Regions from separate parts of the Enterobacter sp. MGH 24 genome, predicted to be linked through region 2. Evidence: predicted binding sites of a transcription regulator. Region 2 holds the regulator's gene; each other region holds the start of a gene.
What was found. Region 2 encodes LexA, which represses DNA repair genes until DNA is damaged. Its sites were predicted from a motif close to TNCTGTATGTACATACAGNA; they were not measured.
Positions count from the first base shown of each region.

Region 1: a site for LexA is predicted at 2,015-2,034, ahead of sbmC (DNA gyrase inhibitor SbmC). Genes of this name have one in related genera too.
Region 3: a site for LexA is predicted at 3,918-3,937, ahead of mutH (DNA mismatch repair endonuclease MutH). Genes of this name have one in related genera too.

Region 1 is NZ_KI535657.1:4,409,869-4,415,087, forward strand. It holds gene L370_RS01390 (DUF496 family protein) at 1-216, opposite strand, end outside; gene L370_RS01385 (FUSC family protein) at 375-1,433, opposite strand; gene sbmC (DNA gyrase inhibitor SbmC) at 1,526-1,999, opposite strand; gene dacD (serine-type D-Ala-D-Ala carboxypeptidase DacD) at 2,119-3,285, opposite strand; gene sbcB (exodeoxyribonuclease I) at 3,484-4,920, shown strand; gene L370_RS01365 (APC family permease) at 5,048-5,219, opposite strand, start outside.
Region 2 is NZ_KI535657.1:1,734,981-1,740,199, reverse strand. It holds gene L370_RS13615 (cupin domain-containing protein) at 1-288, opposite strand, end outside; gene zur (zinc uptake transcriptional repressor Zur) at 404-916, shown strand; gene L370_RS13625 (CsbD family protein) at 986-1,195, opposite strand; gene dinF (MATE family efflux transporter DinF) at 1,316-2,653, opposite strand; gene lexA (transcriptional repressor LexA) at 2,717-3,325, opposite strand; gene L370_RS13640 (diacylglycerol kinase) at 3,434-3,802, opposite strand; gene plsB (glycerol-3-phosphate 1-O-acyltransferase PlsB) at 3,957-5,219, shown strand, end outside.
Region 3 is NZ_KI535657.1:480,768-485,986, reverse strand. It holds gene aas (bifunctional acyl-ACP--phospholipid O-acyltransferase/long-chain-fatty-acid--ACP ligase) at 1-196, shown strand, start outside; gene lplT (lysophospholipid transporter LplT) at 189-1,382, shown strand; gene L370_RS19460 (NADP(H)-dependent aldo-keto reductase) at 1,477-2,517, opposite strand; gene L370_RS19465 (YgdI/YgdR family lipoprotein) at 2,649-2,867, opposite strand; gene mutH (DNA mismatch repair endonuclease MutH) at 2,996-3,688, opposite strand; gene rppH (RNA pyrophosphohydrolase) at 4,372-4,902, shown strand; gene ptsP (phosphoenolpyruvate--protein phosphotransferase) at 4,915-5,219, shown strand, end outside.

The DNA of each region.
Region 1 (5,219 bases), 2.7 Mb from region 2:
ATAGTCGCTCTTCATGCTGGCGATGATGCCCTGAATAGCTTCAACGCTCATACCTGGCTTGATGTAGTCGCTCAGGTTGTCGAGCAGCAGAACACGCTTCTGGTTGTCACGGATCTTCTTCTCAACGTCCTGGATTTCACGCTGCAGTTTGTTTTTGCGGCGGAACAGGCGGACGAATTCCAGAACATCCTGGAACGAAGGCTTGGTAGTTTCCATTTTTACACCCCTGATAATGTGAGATTCGGATTCGTTAAGGCAACCGTTGTAACAATAACCTTACTGACAGCGGCTGCGAATGACAATGAGTATATCGTTTAAAGCTATCATAACCCCAATTGCTGCTGAATCGAAGCAGCAGCCGTCACATACGCCTTTTATTTGCGCAGCGCCCGGCAAATAAGGTGCGATAGCAGCTCAAGCTGCCGCGCCAGTTCCATGCTCAGCCAGACGTAGCCATGGATAGGCGTTTCCGCCACGTTATCGCTCTGGCGCTCATTGATTAGCTGCTTCAGCTCCGCGACGATCTCATTCAGCCGCTCGCTGTTGGCCAGTATCGGCTGCGGGTTCCCTTCGTAGAGCGCATGGGCGATGGTCAACAGCGTTTGCTGCGTCATCTGCTGGGTCTCTTTGAGGGTCTGCGCGTTGAGCATCAACAGATGGCTGGGACGAGAGGCCCAGTGGGCGTTGATCTGCAGTTCAAGCATACAGACCAGATTGCGGCTTACCGTCTGGATAGCTTCAAAAATCGCTTTCTGAATATGGGTTTCTTTGCTGGCGGGCGTGATCAGGCCGCGCATTTTGACCACGTCGTTGAGGATCGCTTGCAGATGCTTTTCCAGCCGGGGACGCTCAACCAGATTCGGGGAAAAACCGGCCTGATAGACGCGGTTAAAGGCGGTGACGTAGTTCGCCATCTGAATACGCCAGTGCAGAAAAGCACGCTGCGGCCAGATACCGGTGAAGAGCATGGCCAGCAGTGACCCCAGGATGACATCCCCGCTTCGCCACAGCGCCGTGGTCATATCCCCGGCGGGCGCACCGACAACCACCGCGAGCGTAATTCCGATCAGCAGCGCCTGATAGGGTCTTTTGCCCAACGCCAGCCAGCCGCACAGGAACATGGCGGCACCGCACCATGCCAGCATCACGGGAAATGAGATGAGCTCCAGCTTCAGGGCGATAAGCCCAAGGGCCGAGCCTAAAACGGTCCCGCCAATGCGCTCAAAGGCGCGCGGAACAACGTTTCCCCAAAACGAGATGGGCCCCATCACCACCACCAGCGTGATCAGCGGCCATGTTCCTTCCGGAACATCCAGCAAACGGACCAGCACAAACGTCAACACGAAAGCCAGCGCGATGCGGCACCCGTGCACCACGCGGTAATGTTTGTACAACCGAATTTCAAAAGGGGTTAATGATTTGTCGGGACGCACACCCGCTCTCCAGCTACACGGCAAATCACAATTGTACTGTGTTTTCAGCCGGGCGGATCGCTCCCGGCTGAAAAACCCTTCATTTAGCAGGCTTAAGCCGTTTTATGCTCTACCGCGATATACATCTCGATATCCCAGTAACCGTCTGCATTGCCATCATTGAGATAGCGCTCGAAGCAGGGTTTAAGCGCCATCTGGTACTTATTGTCCTGCAGCAGGGAATTAAAGAACTGATACCACGGCGTGGCGAAGTCGTAGTTTTCCACGCGCGCCGTCGCCACGGCATAATCCCCGGCCGCGATTTCCGTCATCATGACGCCTTCGCTGTTTTCCGGGATAACGAAATCATCCGGTACCGTAACCGCCGTATCGCAGCGCAGTTTTTCCGCCGGGACTTCATCCGGGTTATCGTAGTAGACCGCAACCCACTCCAGCGGCTCAATGTGGCGCCCGTCCACCCACATCACCAGCTGTTCAAAGCCCTGTTTTACCGTTTTTTCCCACGGTCCGACCAAATGAAAACCGGCAATCTTACGTTTCTTTTGCTGCTTGATGCTGTAGTCCATGCTGCCTCCATTTATTACTGTGTATATATACACTATAAAGCGGATTATGAGCGTTCAGCAAACGTGAAGTGTTTATTATGTGAGCAGACTCGCAACCCTGCCAGTCTGCTCATCTGCCGTTAGAGCGTGTGGTGCAGATAATCGCTCAGGCGTGAGAACAGGCCGCCTTTATCAACGGCTTCCAGCGTCACCAGAGGCCAGTGCGCTACCACTTTGTCGCGGTCATAGAGCTGGATCTCCCCGACCCGCTGATGCGCAGCAATGGGTGCTTCCAGCTCTTTTTTATCCAGAACGTATTTGGCTTTGATGTTCGGCACCTCCGCTTTCGGCAGGGCCAGCCAGAAGTCCTGGTCAGTGCCCAGTTTCACCTGCTCCTTATCGCCGTACCAGATTCGCTCTGTCCCCACTTTTTTACCGTTATGCAGGATCTGCACCGTATCGAAATTCTGCTGCCCCCAGTGCAGCAGCTTTCGGGCCTGGTCCTCACGCCCTTTCGGGCTGTCCGCCCCCATGACCACCGCGATTAAACGACGCTGGCCGTCAACGGCGGAAGCAATCAGGTTAAAGCCCGCGCCAGACGTGTGGCCAGTTTTAAGCCCGTCAACGTTCATGGTCTTATCCCACAGCAGGCCGTTACGGTTCTGCTGGGTGATTCCGTTCCAGGTCAGGCTCTTTTCGCTGTACATATGATAAAACTCAGGCTCGCCGTGGATGATGGCCCGGGAGAGTACGGCCAGGTCATACGCCGAGCTGTGCTGGCCCGGCGCGTCCAGCCCGTGTACGGTTTCAAAGTGCGTATCGCGCAGGTTCAGCTTTTGCACGTAGTCATTCATCATCTTTACAAACTGCGGCTGACCGCCCGCCACGTGATCGGCCAGCGCCACGCAGGCGTCGTTGCCGGAATCGACAATCAGACCGCGGCTTAAGTCACGCACGGAGACGCGATCGCCCTCTTTCAGGAACATGAGCGACGAGCCGTCAAAAACCGGGTTGCCTTTTGCCCACGCGTCACGTCCTACGGTAACAATGTCGTCCGGCGTAATGCGGTGGCTATCAATGGCCCGATCAACCACATATCCCGTCATCAGCTTGGTCAGGCTCGCCGGATTACGTTGTTGATGTTCGTTGCCCGCCGTTAAAATCTGACCAGTCGTGTAGTCCATCAGCACCCAGGCGCCAGCCTGAATGGCCGGAGGCTGCGGCGAAAAATCCAGTGGTTCGGCCGCAAAAGCAGATGAGACACTCGAAGCGAGTAAAGAAACAGCAATAAACAGACGGCGTTTCAACGGTATATCCTCAGGTCATTAAAAATCGATGACCTTTTTACGGGAGTTCTGATGTCGTTACCTGGCTTAATTGCAAAAAAATGTGACAGAACGCAGGTTTTTTCCTGAAGCTGGCGCGCAAATTTGCGCCATGACGGTGCTTTTTATTCGGTCTGAACCGCACGATCGTTTACCATAGTGACGTCATTTTTTAACAGGATGGTATTACTGGTGTCTGACTCTGCCGCTCGCCCGACTTTTTTGTTCCACGACTACGAAACCTTTGGCACACACCCGGCGCTGGACCGACCGGCGCAGTTTGCCGCCATCCGTACCGACGACGAATTCAACATCATTGGCGAGCCTGAGGTCTTTTACTGCAAACCGGCTGATGACTACCTGCCGCAGCCCGGGGCGGTCATGGTCACCGGGATCACCCCTCAGGAAGCGCGGGAAAAAGGCGTTACCGAGGCAGAATTCGCCCGACGCATTCACGATCTGTTTACCGTCCCCAATACCTGCGTGGTCGGTTACAACAACATCCGCTTCGATGACGAAGTGACGCGCAACATCTTCTATCGCAACTTCTACGATCCCTATGCCTGGAGCTGGCAGAACCGCAATTCACGCTGGGATTTGCTCGACATCATGCGCGCCTGTTATGCCCTGCGTCCTGAAGGCATTAACTGGCCGGAAAATGAGGAAGGGCTGACCAGCTTCCGGCTGGAACACCTGACGCGCGCCAACGGAATCGAGCACAGCAATGCCCACGACGCGATGGCGGACGTCTATGCCACCATTGCCATGGCGAAGCTGGTGAAAAACGCGCAGCCCAGGCTGTTTGAGTATCTGCTGAGCCACCGCAGTAAACAAAAATTAACCACGCTGATTGATGTGCCGCAGATGAAGCCGCTGGTGCATATTTCCGGCATGTTTGGCGCCTGGCGCGGCAATACCAGCTGGGTCGCCCCACTGGCCTGGCATCCGGATAACCGTAATGCGGTCATCATGGTGGATTTGGCCGGTGATATTTCACCGCTGCTGGAGCTTGACAGCGATACCCTTCGCGAACGGCTTTATACCCCAAAAAATGAACTCGGGGATCTGCCTGCGGTACCGGTCAAACTGGTGCATATCAATAAATGTCCGGTCCTGGCGCAGGCGAATACGCTGCGTCCGGAAGATGCGGACAGACTGGGCATAAACCGGCAGCACTGCCTCGATAACCTGAAAGTGCTGCGCGATAACCCGCAGGTGCGCGAGAAGGTGGTCGCCATCTTTGCCGAGGCGGAGCCGTTCGTTCCGTCTGACAACGTTGATGCCCAGCTCTATAACGGCTTCTTCAGCGATGCCGATCGCGCGGCGATGAATATCGTTCTGCAAACCGAGCCGCGTAATTTACCGGCGCTGGATATTACCTTCGCCGATAAACGCATCGAAAAGCTGATGTTTAATTACCGCGCGCGTAACTATCCCGGCACGCTGGACGAGGCAGAGCAGGATCGCTGGCTGCAGCATCGTCGCAATGTCTTTACCCCTGAGTTCCTTAATAGCTATGCCCAGGAGCTGGAAATGCTTTATGGCCAGTATGAAGGGAATGCTGAAAAACAGGCGCTGTTGAAATCCCTGTTCCAGTACGCGCAAGAGATAGTCTGAAATTCCCAGATAAAAAAACCGGAGACGATAGTCTCCGGTTTTTTTGCCCGGTGGCGCTGCGCTTACGCGGGCCTACGGGTGTGTTTTTTTGTAGGCCGGGTAAGCGCTAGCGCCACCCGGCGAGTCATTATGCAACGTCTTCGTACTGAGGAACCGGATTACGGAAGCTCTTCGTGACGCAGGCCAGGTAAACCAAACCGATAGCACCCCAGATCAGACCCAGAACCATAGAGCTCTCTTCCAGGTTAATCCACAGCGCGCCCACGGTCAGGGCACCACACACTGGCAGCACCAGATAG
Region 2 (5,219 bases):
AGGGAACCCCACGCTGTCGCCCGGTTCTAGTTTCCATAAATAGCCATTAATCCACGCTTCTGGATAACCTTCGAGCACATAAATGAACTCTTCTTCATCGCTTTCCGCATGCGGATAGGACGTCCTGCGCCCGGGCGGTAAACGCTCATGATGGATACCGATGCGCCCGAGCCCGAGCTTGCGGGCCAGCGGAGCGCCGATAGAAAACAGCTCGTCGCTGTCTGGATAGGTTGAATCATCCGCGCCTTCAACGTCGCGCCAGTGCCGAATACAGTCAGGTCTTTTCATTGTGTATTTCCCGGTTTGTAATGGGTCAGGTATAGCACAGACTGGTGGATCTCGGTGTTTTTACCAGAACATGATAAAGTGGGGGTTTTCCGTCCTATAACATCCGGGGTGCTACATGGATAAGTCCACAAAAGAGCTGTTAGCGCAGGCCGAAAAGCTGTGTGCGCAACGCAATGTGCGCCTGACTCCGCAGCGCCTTGAAGTCTTACGTCTAATGAGCCTGCAGCAGGGTGCTATCAGCGCTTACGATCTGCTCGACCTGCTCCGCGAAAGCGAGCCGCAGGCGAAACCACCGACGGTGTATCGCGCGCTGGATTTCCTGCTTGAGCAAGGGTTCGTGCATAAGGTTGAATCCACCAACAGCTATGTGCTATGCCACCTTTTCGATCAGCCAACGCATACATCGGCCATGTTTATCTGTGACCGCTGTGGCGTGGTGAAAGAAGAGGCTGCGGAAGGTGTGGAAGATATTATGCATACGCTGGCAGCGAAAATGGGTTTTGCCCTGCGCCATAATGTAATTGAAGCGCACGGGCTGTGCTCTGCGTGCGTTGAAGTGGAAGCCTGTCGTCATCAGGACGCATGCCAGCATGACCACTCTATTCTGGTGAAGAAAAAACCGCGTTAGCGGTAAAAGCAAAGGCGGCACATGGCCGCCCTCAGGGTGTACTTCCTTGTACTTTCGGGTATAGCCCGGTTACCAGCGGTAGTCGTTGCGTTTTTCCCAGTCGCCCACTTCTTTTTCCGCCTGGTCTTTTGCGTAGCCGTAACGCTCCTGGATTTTACCGACAAGCTGATCGCGTTTACCTTCAATGACGGTCATATCGTCATCAGTCAGCTTACCCCACTGTTCTTTCGCTTTACCTTTGAACTGCTTCCAGTTGCCGCCGATTTCGTCTTTATTCATCATCGTGTCCTCTTAGTTAAGCGTCGGGTCGTAACGTCCGTTACGTTCTTTTCTGCTGGACGTGATAATTATTGTAGTTAAGGACTCGGTGGTTGATTTCATATTCGGAATCTTTAACCGTCACGATATATCGTGGCGCGAGGGAAACCAGGTATTGTTTTGCCAGTGGCGGTGCCAGATAAACGCCAGCGATATCCCGCGCAGCGAGAGGAAAACGGCCAGGGCCAGCCACAAACCGTGATTACCCAGCCAGGGAAGCGTCAACAGCGTCAGACCAAACCCTGCCGCCGCGACCGCCATGCTGTTGCGCATTTCCGCTCCGCGCGTCGCACCAATAAACATGCCGTCCAGCAGATAACACCAGACGCCGACCACCGGTAAGATGACTTGCCAGATGAGATAGTGACTCGCCAGCTCGCGCAGCGCTGGGATAGACGTAAGTAACGCAACGATCTGCTCACCAAAGCAGGCGTAAAGCAGACCGAATGCCAGCGCCACCAGTCCCGACTGACGGCAGGCTGCCCGCCAGACGTCCCGAAGCTGCCCGCTTTCGCGTGCGCCGTACGCCTGCCCGGAATGCGCTTCTACCGCATAGGCAAACCCGTCCAGCGCATAGGCGGTAAAGGTCAGTAGCGTCATCAATACCGCGTTGACCGCAACGATTTCTGGCCCCAGCCGGGCCCCGAAAACCGTCAGCGCGCCGAAGCAGAGCTGAAGCAACAGCGAGCGCAGCATGATGTCACGATTAAGCGCCAGCAGCTTACGGATATTGCCGCGCCATGCGGTTTTGAGCAACGCCAGGGAGATGCCGCGCATCGCCAGCACGCGCCAGACCATCCACAGACCAATAATAAAGGTTCCGTATTCGGCAATTGCCGTCGCCAGCGCCGCGCCCTGCACGTTCATATGCAGGCCCATTACCAGCCAGACATCCAGCACAATGTTGAGAAGGTTGCCTACCACCAGCAAAATGACTGGCGCACGGGCATACTGAACGCCCAGTAGCCAACCCAGCAGAACCAGGTTAGCCAGCGAGGCGGGCGCGCTGAGCCAGCGGATCTCAAGGAAACGTCGCGCCTGCGCCAGTACCGCCTCGCTGCCGCCAACAACATGGAGCGCAAGGTCGATCAGGGGCGCACGTAATAAAACGATTAACGCCCCCGCACCAAGCGCAAGGATCAGCGGCTGGACCAGTGCTCGCGCCAGACGCAGCGGATCTTTTGCACCATAAGCCTGGGCTGTGAGTCCGGTGGTGCTCATGCGTAAAAAGAGCAGCAGCATAAACAAGAAGCTGGTTGCCGTCGCACCAATTGCCACGCCGCCGAGATAAACCGGGGAATCAAGATGACCAATAACGGCAGTATCGACCAGACCCAGCAAGGGCACGGTAATATTGGAGAAAATCATCGGCAGAGCAAGACGCCACAATGCCTTATCGGATGCCGTCAGCAGTGACATGAAAAATACCGGGAGTGGGAAACGAAGCAGGCTACAGCGGCGCCATAGCCTGACAGGAAGAGGTTACAGCCATTCACCGTTGCGAATGACCCCAACCGCCAGTCCTTCGATAGAGAAGTTCTGTTCGCGGAGATCGACCACAATCGGCGAGAACTCGTTGTTTTCAGGCAGCAACTGAACGGTGTTACCTTGTTTTTTCAGACGCTTGACGGTGACTTCATCATCAATGCGCGCGACAACCACCTGGCCGTTACGCACATCCTGCGTTTTGTGCACCGCAAGCAGATCGCCGTCAAGAATGCCGATGTCTTTCATCGACATACCGCTGACGCGCAGCAGAAAATCCGCGCTCGGTTTAAACATGGCCGGATCGACCTGGTAGTGGCCTTCAATATGCTGCTGTGCCAGTAAAGGCTCACCGGCAGCAACACGCCCCACCAGCGGAATGCCCGTCTCTTCTTCCACCAGCAGGCGGATACCGCGTGACGCGCCGGAAACAATCTCAATCACGCCTTTACGCGCCAGCGCTTTCAGGTGCTCTTCGGCAGCATTCGGAGAACGGAAGCCCAGACGCTGCGCGATTTCCGCACGCGTGGGTGGCATACCCGTCTGGCCGATATGATCCCGGATGAGATCAAACACCTCTTGCTGCCTGGTCGTTAACGCTTTCATTCCGCCCCCTGGGTGTATATACAGTTATGCTGTGAGTATATACAGTCAAAGGCGATTTTGGAACCAAAAACTGCACAAAAAACCAGGGACTTAATTATTCCTCGAGGCTCATCGGAAATGTGACCAAAGCAGTGTGACCCAGGTGATAACGGCAGTGATAATCGCCAGCAACACGGCAGCAGAGCCCATGTCTTTTGCGCGGCCAGAAAGCTCGTGGAAATCTGAACCAATGCGATCAACAACGGCCTCAATAGCGCTATTAAGAATTTCCACTATCATCACCAGAAGCACGGAACCGATAAGCAGTACGCGGGTAATAGCATCAACATCAAGGAAACAGGCGATAATCACCGCGATGATAGCGGCGACGCCCTCCTGGCGAAAGGCGGCTTCGTTGATCCACGCAGCGCGGAACCCTTTCCATGAATAGCCAGCGGCTTTGATGATACGCGTTAACCCAGTGGTATTATTGGCCATTAAAAGAACCTTTTAAGAAAAAAAGCGTCAGTAACAGGAACTGTAGCGCGTTTCGCTACAGCCTGAAGTATGACGGGTAACAACAGAAATTTTGCGCGCTTTCTGTTATCCTTGCGCCGCAATTGCATTATTAACCAGAGGCTTTACATCGTTTATGTCCGGCTGGCCACGAATTTACTACAAATTACTTAATTTACCATTAAGCATCCTGGTAAAAAGCAAGTCTATCCCAGCAGAACCCGCGCTGGAATTGGGGCTCGATACGTCGCGTCCTATTATGTACGTTTTGCCTTATAACTCGAAGGCAGACTTACTGACGCTTCGCGCCCAGTGTCTGGCGCATGACTTACCTGACCCGCTTGAACCGCTTGAAGTTGACGGCACTTTGCTGCCGCGCTACGTGTTCATTCACGGCGGGCCGCGCGTGTTTACCTACTACACGCCAAAAGAAGAGTCCATCAAGCTGTTCCATGACTATCTCGACCTGCACCGCAGCAACCCCGATCTGGATGTGCAGATGGTGCCGGTATCGGTGATGTTTGGCCGTCGCCCGGGCCGTGAAAAAGGTGAAGAGAACCCGCCGCTGCGCATGCTTAACGGCATCCAGAAGTTCTTCGCGGTCTCCTGGCTGGGACGCGACAGCTTTGTGCGTTTCTCCCCTTCCGTTTCGCTGCGTCGAATGGCGGACGAGCACGGCACCGACAAGATCATCGCGCAAAAACTGGCGCGCGTGGCGCGTATGCACTTCGCTCGTCAGCGCCTGGCTGCCGTAGGGCCACGTCTCCCGGCGCGTCAGGATCTGTTCAACAAGCTGTTGGCCTCCAAAGCGATTGCCCGCGCCGTTGAAGACGAAGCGCGCAGCAAGAAAATATCGCATGAGAAAGCCCAGCAGAACGCCATTGCGCTGATGGAAGAGATTGCAGCGAACTTCTCTTACGAGATGATTCGCCTGTCCGATCGTATTCTCGGCTTTACCTGGAACCGTCTCTACCAGGGCATCAACGTTCATAACGCCGAGCGTGTACGTCAGCTGGCGCATGATGGCCATGAGATTGTCTATGTTCCCTGCCACCGCAGCCACATGGACTACCTGCTCCTTTCCTACGTGCTCTATCATCAGGGGCTGGTACCACCGCACATTGCTGCCGGTATCAACCTGAACTTCTGGCCAGCAGGTCCGATTTTCCGCCGCCTGGGCGCCTTCTTTATCCGTCGTACCTTCAAGGGCAACAAGCTCTACTCCACCGTGTTCCGCGAGTATCTGGGCGAGCTGTTCAGCCGCGGCTATTCCGTGGAGTACTTCGTCGAGGGCGGTCGTTCCCGTACCGGACGTCTGCTCGATCCGAAGACCGGCACGCTGTCGATGACCATTCAGGCGATGCTGCGAGGAGGAACCCGTCCAATCACGCTGGTGCCT
Region 3 (5,219 bases), 1.3 Mb from region 2:
GCTGGTGCTGTTCACGACCGACGCCGAGCTTAAGCGCGACAGGCTGCTGAGTCACGCGCGTGAACACGGTATTCCTGAACTGGCCGTGCCGCGCGATATTCGCTATCTGAAGCAGCTCCCGGTGCTGGGTAGCGGTAAGCCCGATTTCGTGACCCTGAAAGGCATGGTAGAAGAGGCGGAACAGCAAAATGCGTGAGTCAGTACACACTAACACATCGCTCAGGTCGAAAGGCATGATGGCCGTCATCGCCGCGCAGTTTCTCTCTGCGTTCGGTGATAACGCGCTGCTGTTTGCCACTCTGGCGCTGTTGAAAGCCGAGTTTTACCCCGACTGGAGCCAGCCGATCCTGCAGATGGTGTTTGTGGGCGCTTATATTATCTTTGCTCCGTTCGTCGGGCAGGTGGCGGACAGTTTCCCGAAAGGCCGGGTGATGATGTTTGCCAACGGTCTCAAGCTGCTGGGGGCCGCCAGTATTTGCTTTGGTTTCAATCCGTTTATTGGCTACACGCTGGTGGGCATTGGCGCCGCCGCCTACTCCCCGGCGAAGTATGGCATCCTCGGAGAGCTGACCACGGGCGATAAGCTGGTGAAAGCCAACGGTCTGATGGAGTCGTCAACCATTGCCGCTATCCTGCTCGGATCCGTCGCGGGCGGTGTGCTGGCCGACTGGCATGTCCTGGCGGCACTGGGCGTATGCGCGGTGGTGTATGGCGGGGCAGTTGTGGCGAACCTGTTTATTCCTAAGCTGCCTGTGGCTCGTCCGGGCCAGTCCTGGCGCTTTAAACCGATGACCGGCAGTTTCTTTACCGCCTGTCGCGTGCTGTGGCGTAACGGAGAAACGCGTTTCTCCCTGATGGGAACCAGTATGTTCTGGGGCGCGGGCGTCACGCTGCGCTTCCTGTTGGTGCTGTGGGTGCCGGTGGCGCTGGGCATTACGGACAACGCGACGCCGACCTATCTGAATGCGATGGTGGCCATCGGCATTGTGGTGGGGGCAGGCGCGGCGGCGAAGCTGGTGACGCTCGAGACGGTAGCACGCTGCATGCCCGCAGGCATCCTGATTGGCGTCGTGGTGCTGATTTTCTCGCTGCAACATGCGTTATTGCCTGCGTATGCTCTGCTCATCCTGATTGGTATTCTGGGCGGTTTCTTCGTAGTGCCGCTGAACGCGTTGCTGCAGGAACGTGGCAAGCAGACCGTCGGGGCGGGGAATGCTATCGCGGTACAAAACCTGGGTGAAAACCTGGCGATGCTGTTGATGCTGGGGCTCTACTCGCTGGCGGTAAAAGTGGGTGTGCCGGTAGTGGGGATTGGCGTCGGGTTTGGTGGGCTATTTGCGCTGGCGATTGCGGGTTTGTGGATCTGGCAGCGTCGGCGCTGATGTATATAGCCGGGTGGCGGCTTCGCCTTACCCGGCCTACGTTTGCGCACCTGTAGGCCCGGTAAGCGTAGCGCCACCGGGCAAAAGCATCAGGCTACGGCGCAGGATATGTATAAACCTGATGCACCGCTTCAATCTCCGCTAACACCTCTTCGCTCAGGTTGAGGTGGAAACTCTCAATATTGGTTTTCAACTGTTCCATGGTGGTCGCGCCCAGCAGGGTGCTGGCAACAAACGGCTGACGGCGCACGAAGGCCAGCGCCATCTGCGCAGGGTCAAGACCGTGACGCTTTGCAATATCCACGTAGGCTGCAACGGCTTTCTGCGTCTGCTCGCCGCTGTAGCGGGTAAAGCGGCTAAAGAGGGTGTTACGCGCTCCGGCCGGCTTCGCGCCGTTCAGGTATTTCCCCGTCAGCGTGCCAAAGCCGAGACAGGAATAGGCGAGCAGCTCCACTTCTTCATACTGTGTTACTTCTGCCAGGCCTACCTCATAGCTACGGTTAAGCAGGCTGTACGGATTCTGGATGGTGACGATACGCGGCAGATCGTGTTTATCTGCAAGGTGCAGATAACGCATTACGCCAAAGGCCGTTTCGTTGGAAACGCCAATGTAGCGGATTTTTCCCGCGCGCTGGCACTCAGTCAGCGCCTCCAGCGTTTCCAGCAGCGTTACGGCGGGGGCGCTCTCATTCCAGCTATAGCCGAGCTTACCAAAGCAGTTGGTTGGGCGCTGCGGCCAGTGCACCTGATACAGATCGAGATAGTCGGTTTGCAGGCGCTTCAGGCTGGCGTCCAGCGCGGCGCGGATATTCTTGCGATTGAGGATCTGATTTGGGCGGATCCCGGTATCGTTGTTGCGCGCAGGGCCACTGACTTTTGAGGCAATCACCAGCTTTTCACGGTTACCGCGTTTTGCCAGCCAGTTACCGACGTAGGTTTCGGTAAGTCCCTGCGTTTCCGGACGTGGCGGAACAGGGTACATCTCTGCGACATCAATCAGGTTAATGCCCTGGCTGACGGCGTAATCGAGTTGTGCATGGGCATCGGCTTCGCTGTTTTGTTCACCAAATGTCATCGTGCCCAACCCCAGTTGGCTTATTTCCAGAGCGCTGTGGGGGATACGGTGATAATGCATAGCCGGCTTCCTCAGTAGACTTATAGACCGCGTCAGGGCGTGCCCGACAAAGGAATATAAACATGGCAGAGGGGAAGCAAAAGGGGAAGAAAAAAATCAAAAAGGCCAGCAAGCGACTGACCTCTCTCTAATTATCGCTCGATAATTTGCGATACTTCGTCGCGATTGATCTGCATTTTATTGCCTTCCTGGTCGCGGTAGCTGACCAGACCGGTATCATCGTCGACTTCGGGTTTGCCGTCGGTCAGGATCATTCGACCATCTTTTGTCGCCATAACGTAATCGCTGCTACAGCCCGATACGGCAAACGCTAAACCGACTGCTGAAACTAACACTGCCCATTTTTTCATCGTTATCGTCCTCATCTGGCGCGTATCAAATCATAATCTAGTATTAACCCGATATGGCGGCTTGAGGAAGCGGTAAAATCTTAAAAAGCAGTCGATTATGTTTGAGAGCTCTCAAAATAAGTAAAAAACTATGTTTTTAACAGGAAATGACGTGCCAGAAGTGCGCCGGTGAAATTCTTTTTGAGATAAAAACCGCGCGGCAACGTCAGGATCGGCTCACCCTGCGCGCCGATTGCCTCGGTAAGCGCTTTGCTGTTGGCTGCTTTCGGGCGCAGCTGTAATACTTCTCCGTGTCGGGCGGTGATGCGCTCTACCTGCCCAAGCACAATCATGTCCATCAGTTCCTCCCAGTCCAGCCGCAGCTGATGCTCTTCGTCGTCGTTCGGGCTCCAGAGCAGCGGCGCGCCAACGCGACGCTCAGCCAGAGGGATCTGACGCTCACCTTCAACCGGTACCCACAGCACGCGCTTCAGCTTGTGGCGAACGTGGCTGGATTCCCACGTCACGCCGGTGTTACCAGTTAATGGCGCAACGCAGACGAAGGTGGTCTCCAGGGGCTTGCCCTGGCTGTCTATTGGGATGGTTTTTAATTCCACGCCAAGTGCTGCAAAATCCTGCTCGGGTTTGCTCCCTGCGCTGGCACCCAGCCAGAGTTCAAGCAGCATGCCGATCCAGCCTTTATCCCGCTTCAGATCCTTCGGGATCTGAAGCCCTGCCATTGCCGCCAGCTCGCCAAGCGAAAAGCCAGCCAGTCGCTGTGCCTGCTGTAGCAGCTGGCCCTCGCTGGACGGTGGTGAGAGCAAGGGTGTAAGCGGATGCATGAAGGTAACCTTTTGATTAAAAAACAAGCTAAGAAATTGTCCCCTGTGGATAGAGTTTAACTATTTCTGTACCAATATTCCATGTCTATGATTTATAGGTTTTTTTATTGGCTTGAAATCGTTTCACCTGAGGCATAAAACCGGTTGTTCAAATCTGGTCACTGACAATGAACAGGATCTTACACCATGTTATCCACAGAAAAATGGGATAACTGGGCATAACCCTGACTACTGTTTCAATTTACAGCCTTGACGTGCGATGAAAATCGAATTTTCAAACAAATTGTGACTAACTTATTGGCACAATCTGTGGATAAAACCGACGCTGTTCGATCTTTCATCAGCACGACGATCCCTGATGTGACGATCGTCACGCTATTCTGTTTTGTGTACATGAAAATGCATTTAACTATATGAAAATAAATATATTATTGAGTTAAGGTAAAAGTGAGAGCACGGCGGTGTTTTAGGTTGTTCATCGGTAATCAGACACTTCTTCACAACTATATCCACAGAAAAGGTGAATAAAATTCCCTTTGCTGACTCTCATCTGTTTATAACTCAGCACTTATTTGTGAGTTATTCAAATGTTATTAGGCTGTAGCCCTGTAAGAGAGTGGTTTACCGCCTCCCTGTAGTGTGAAACAATCATTCATATATAAGGTTTAGTTTGGGGTAGTCCGGTGATTGATGACGATGGCTACCGCCCGAACGTAGGAATAGTAATTTGTAATCGTCAGGGCCAGGTAATGTGGGCCCGGCGATATGGTCAGCACTCCTGGCAGTTCCCGCAAGGCGGGATCAATCCGGGAGAGTCCCCAGAACAAGCGATGTACCGGGAGCTTTTTGAAGAGGTCGGTTTAAGCCGGAAAGATGTTCGCATCCTGGCTTCGACCCGCAACTGGTTGCGTTACAAGTTACCGAAACGTTTGGTGCGTTGGGACACAAAGCCGGTTTGTATCGGCCAGAAACAGAAGTGGTTTCTGTTGCAGTTGGTGGGCAACGATTCAGACATCAATATGCAAACCAGCAGTACGCCGGAGTTCGATGGCTGGCGCTGGGTGAGCTATTGGTATCCTGTTCGTCAGGTCGTGTCATTTAAACGCGATGTTTACCGTAGGGTGATGAAAGAGTTTGCAAGTGTGGTAATGCAGCTTCAGGAGATCCCGCCTAAGCCGCAGAGCGCACCTGCCTGGCGACGAAAAAGAGGTTAAGCTACGCAAATCATGCTCACCCGCTTGCGAGAAATAGTCGAGAAGGTGGCCAGTGCTCCGCGTCTGAACGAGGCGCTGAATATTCTGGTCACTGACATCTGTCTTGCGATGGAGACCGAGGTCTGTTCGGTGTATCTGGCCGACCACGATCGGCGCTGCTATTACCTGATGGCGACCCGTGGTTTGAAAAAACCACGTGGACGCACCGTAACGCTGGCATTTGATGAAGGTATCGTCGGTCTGGTTGGCCGGCTGGCTGAACCTATCAACCTTGCTGATGCACAAAAACACCCCAGCTTTAAATACATCCCTTCCGT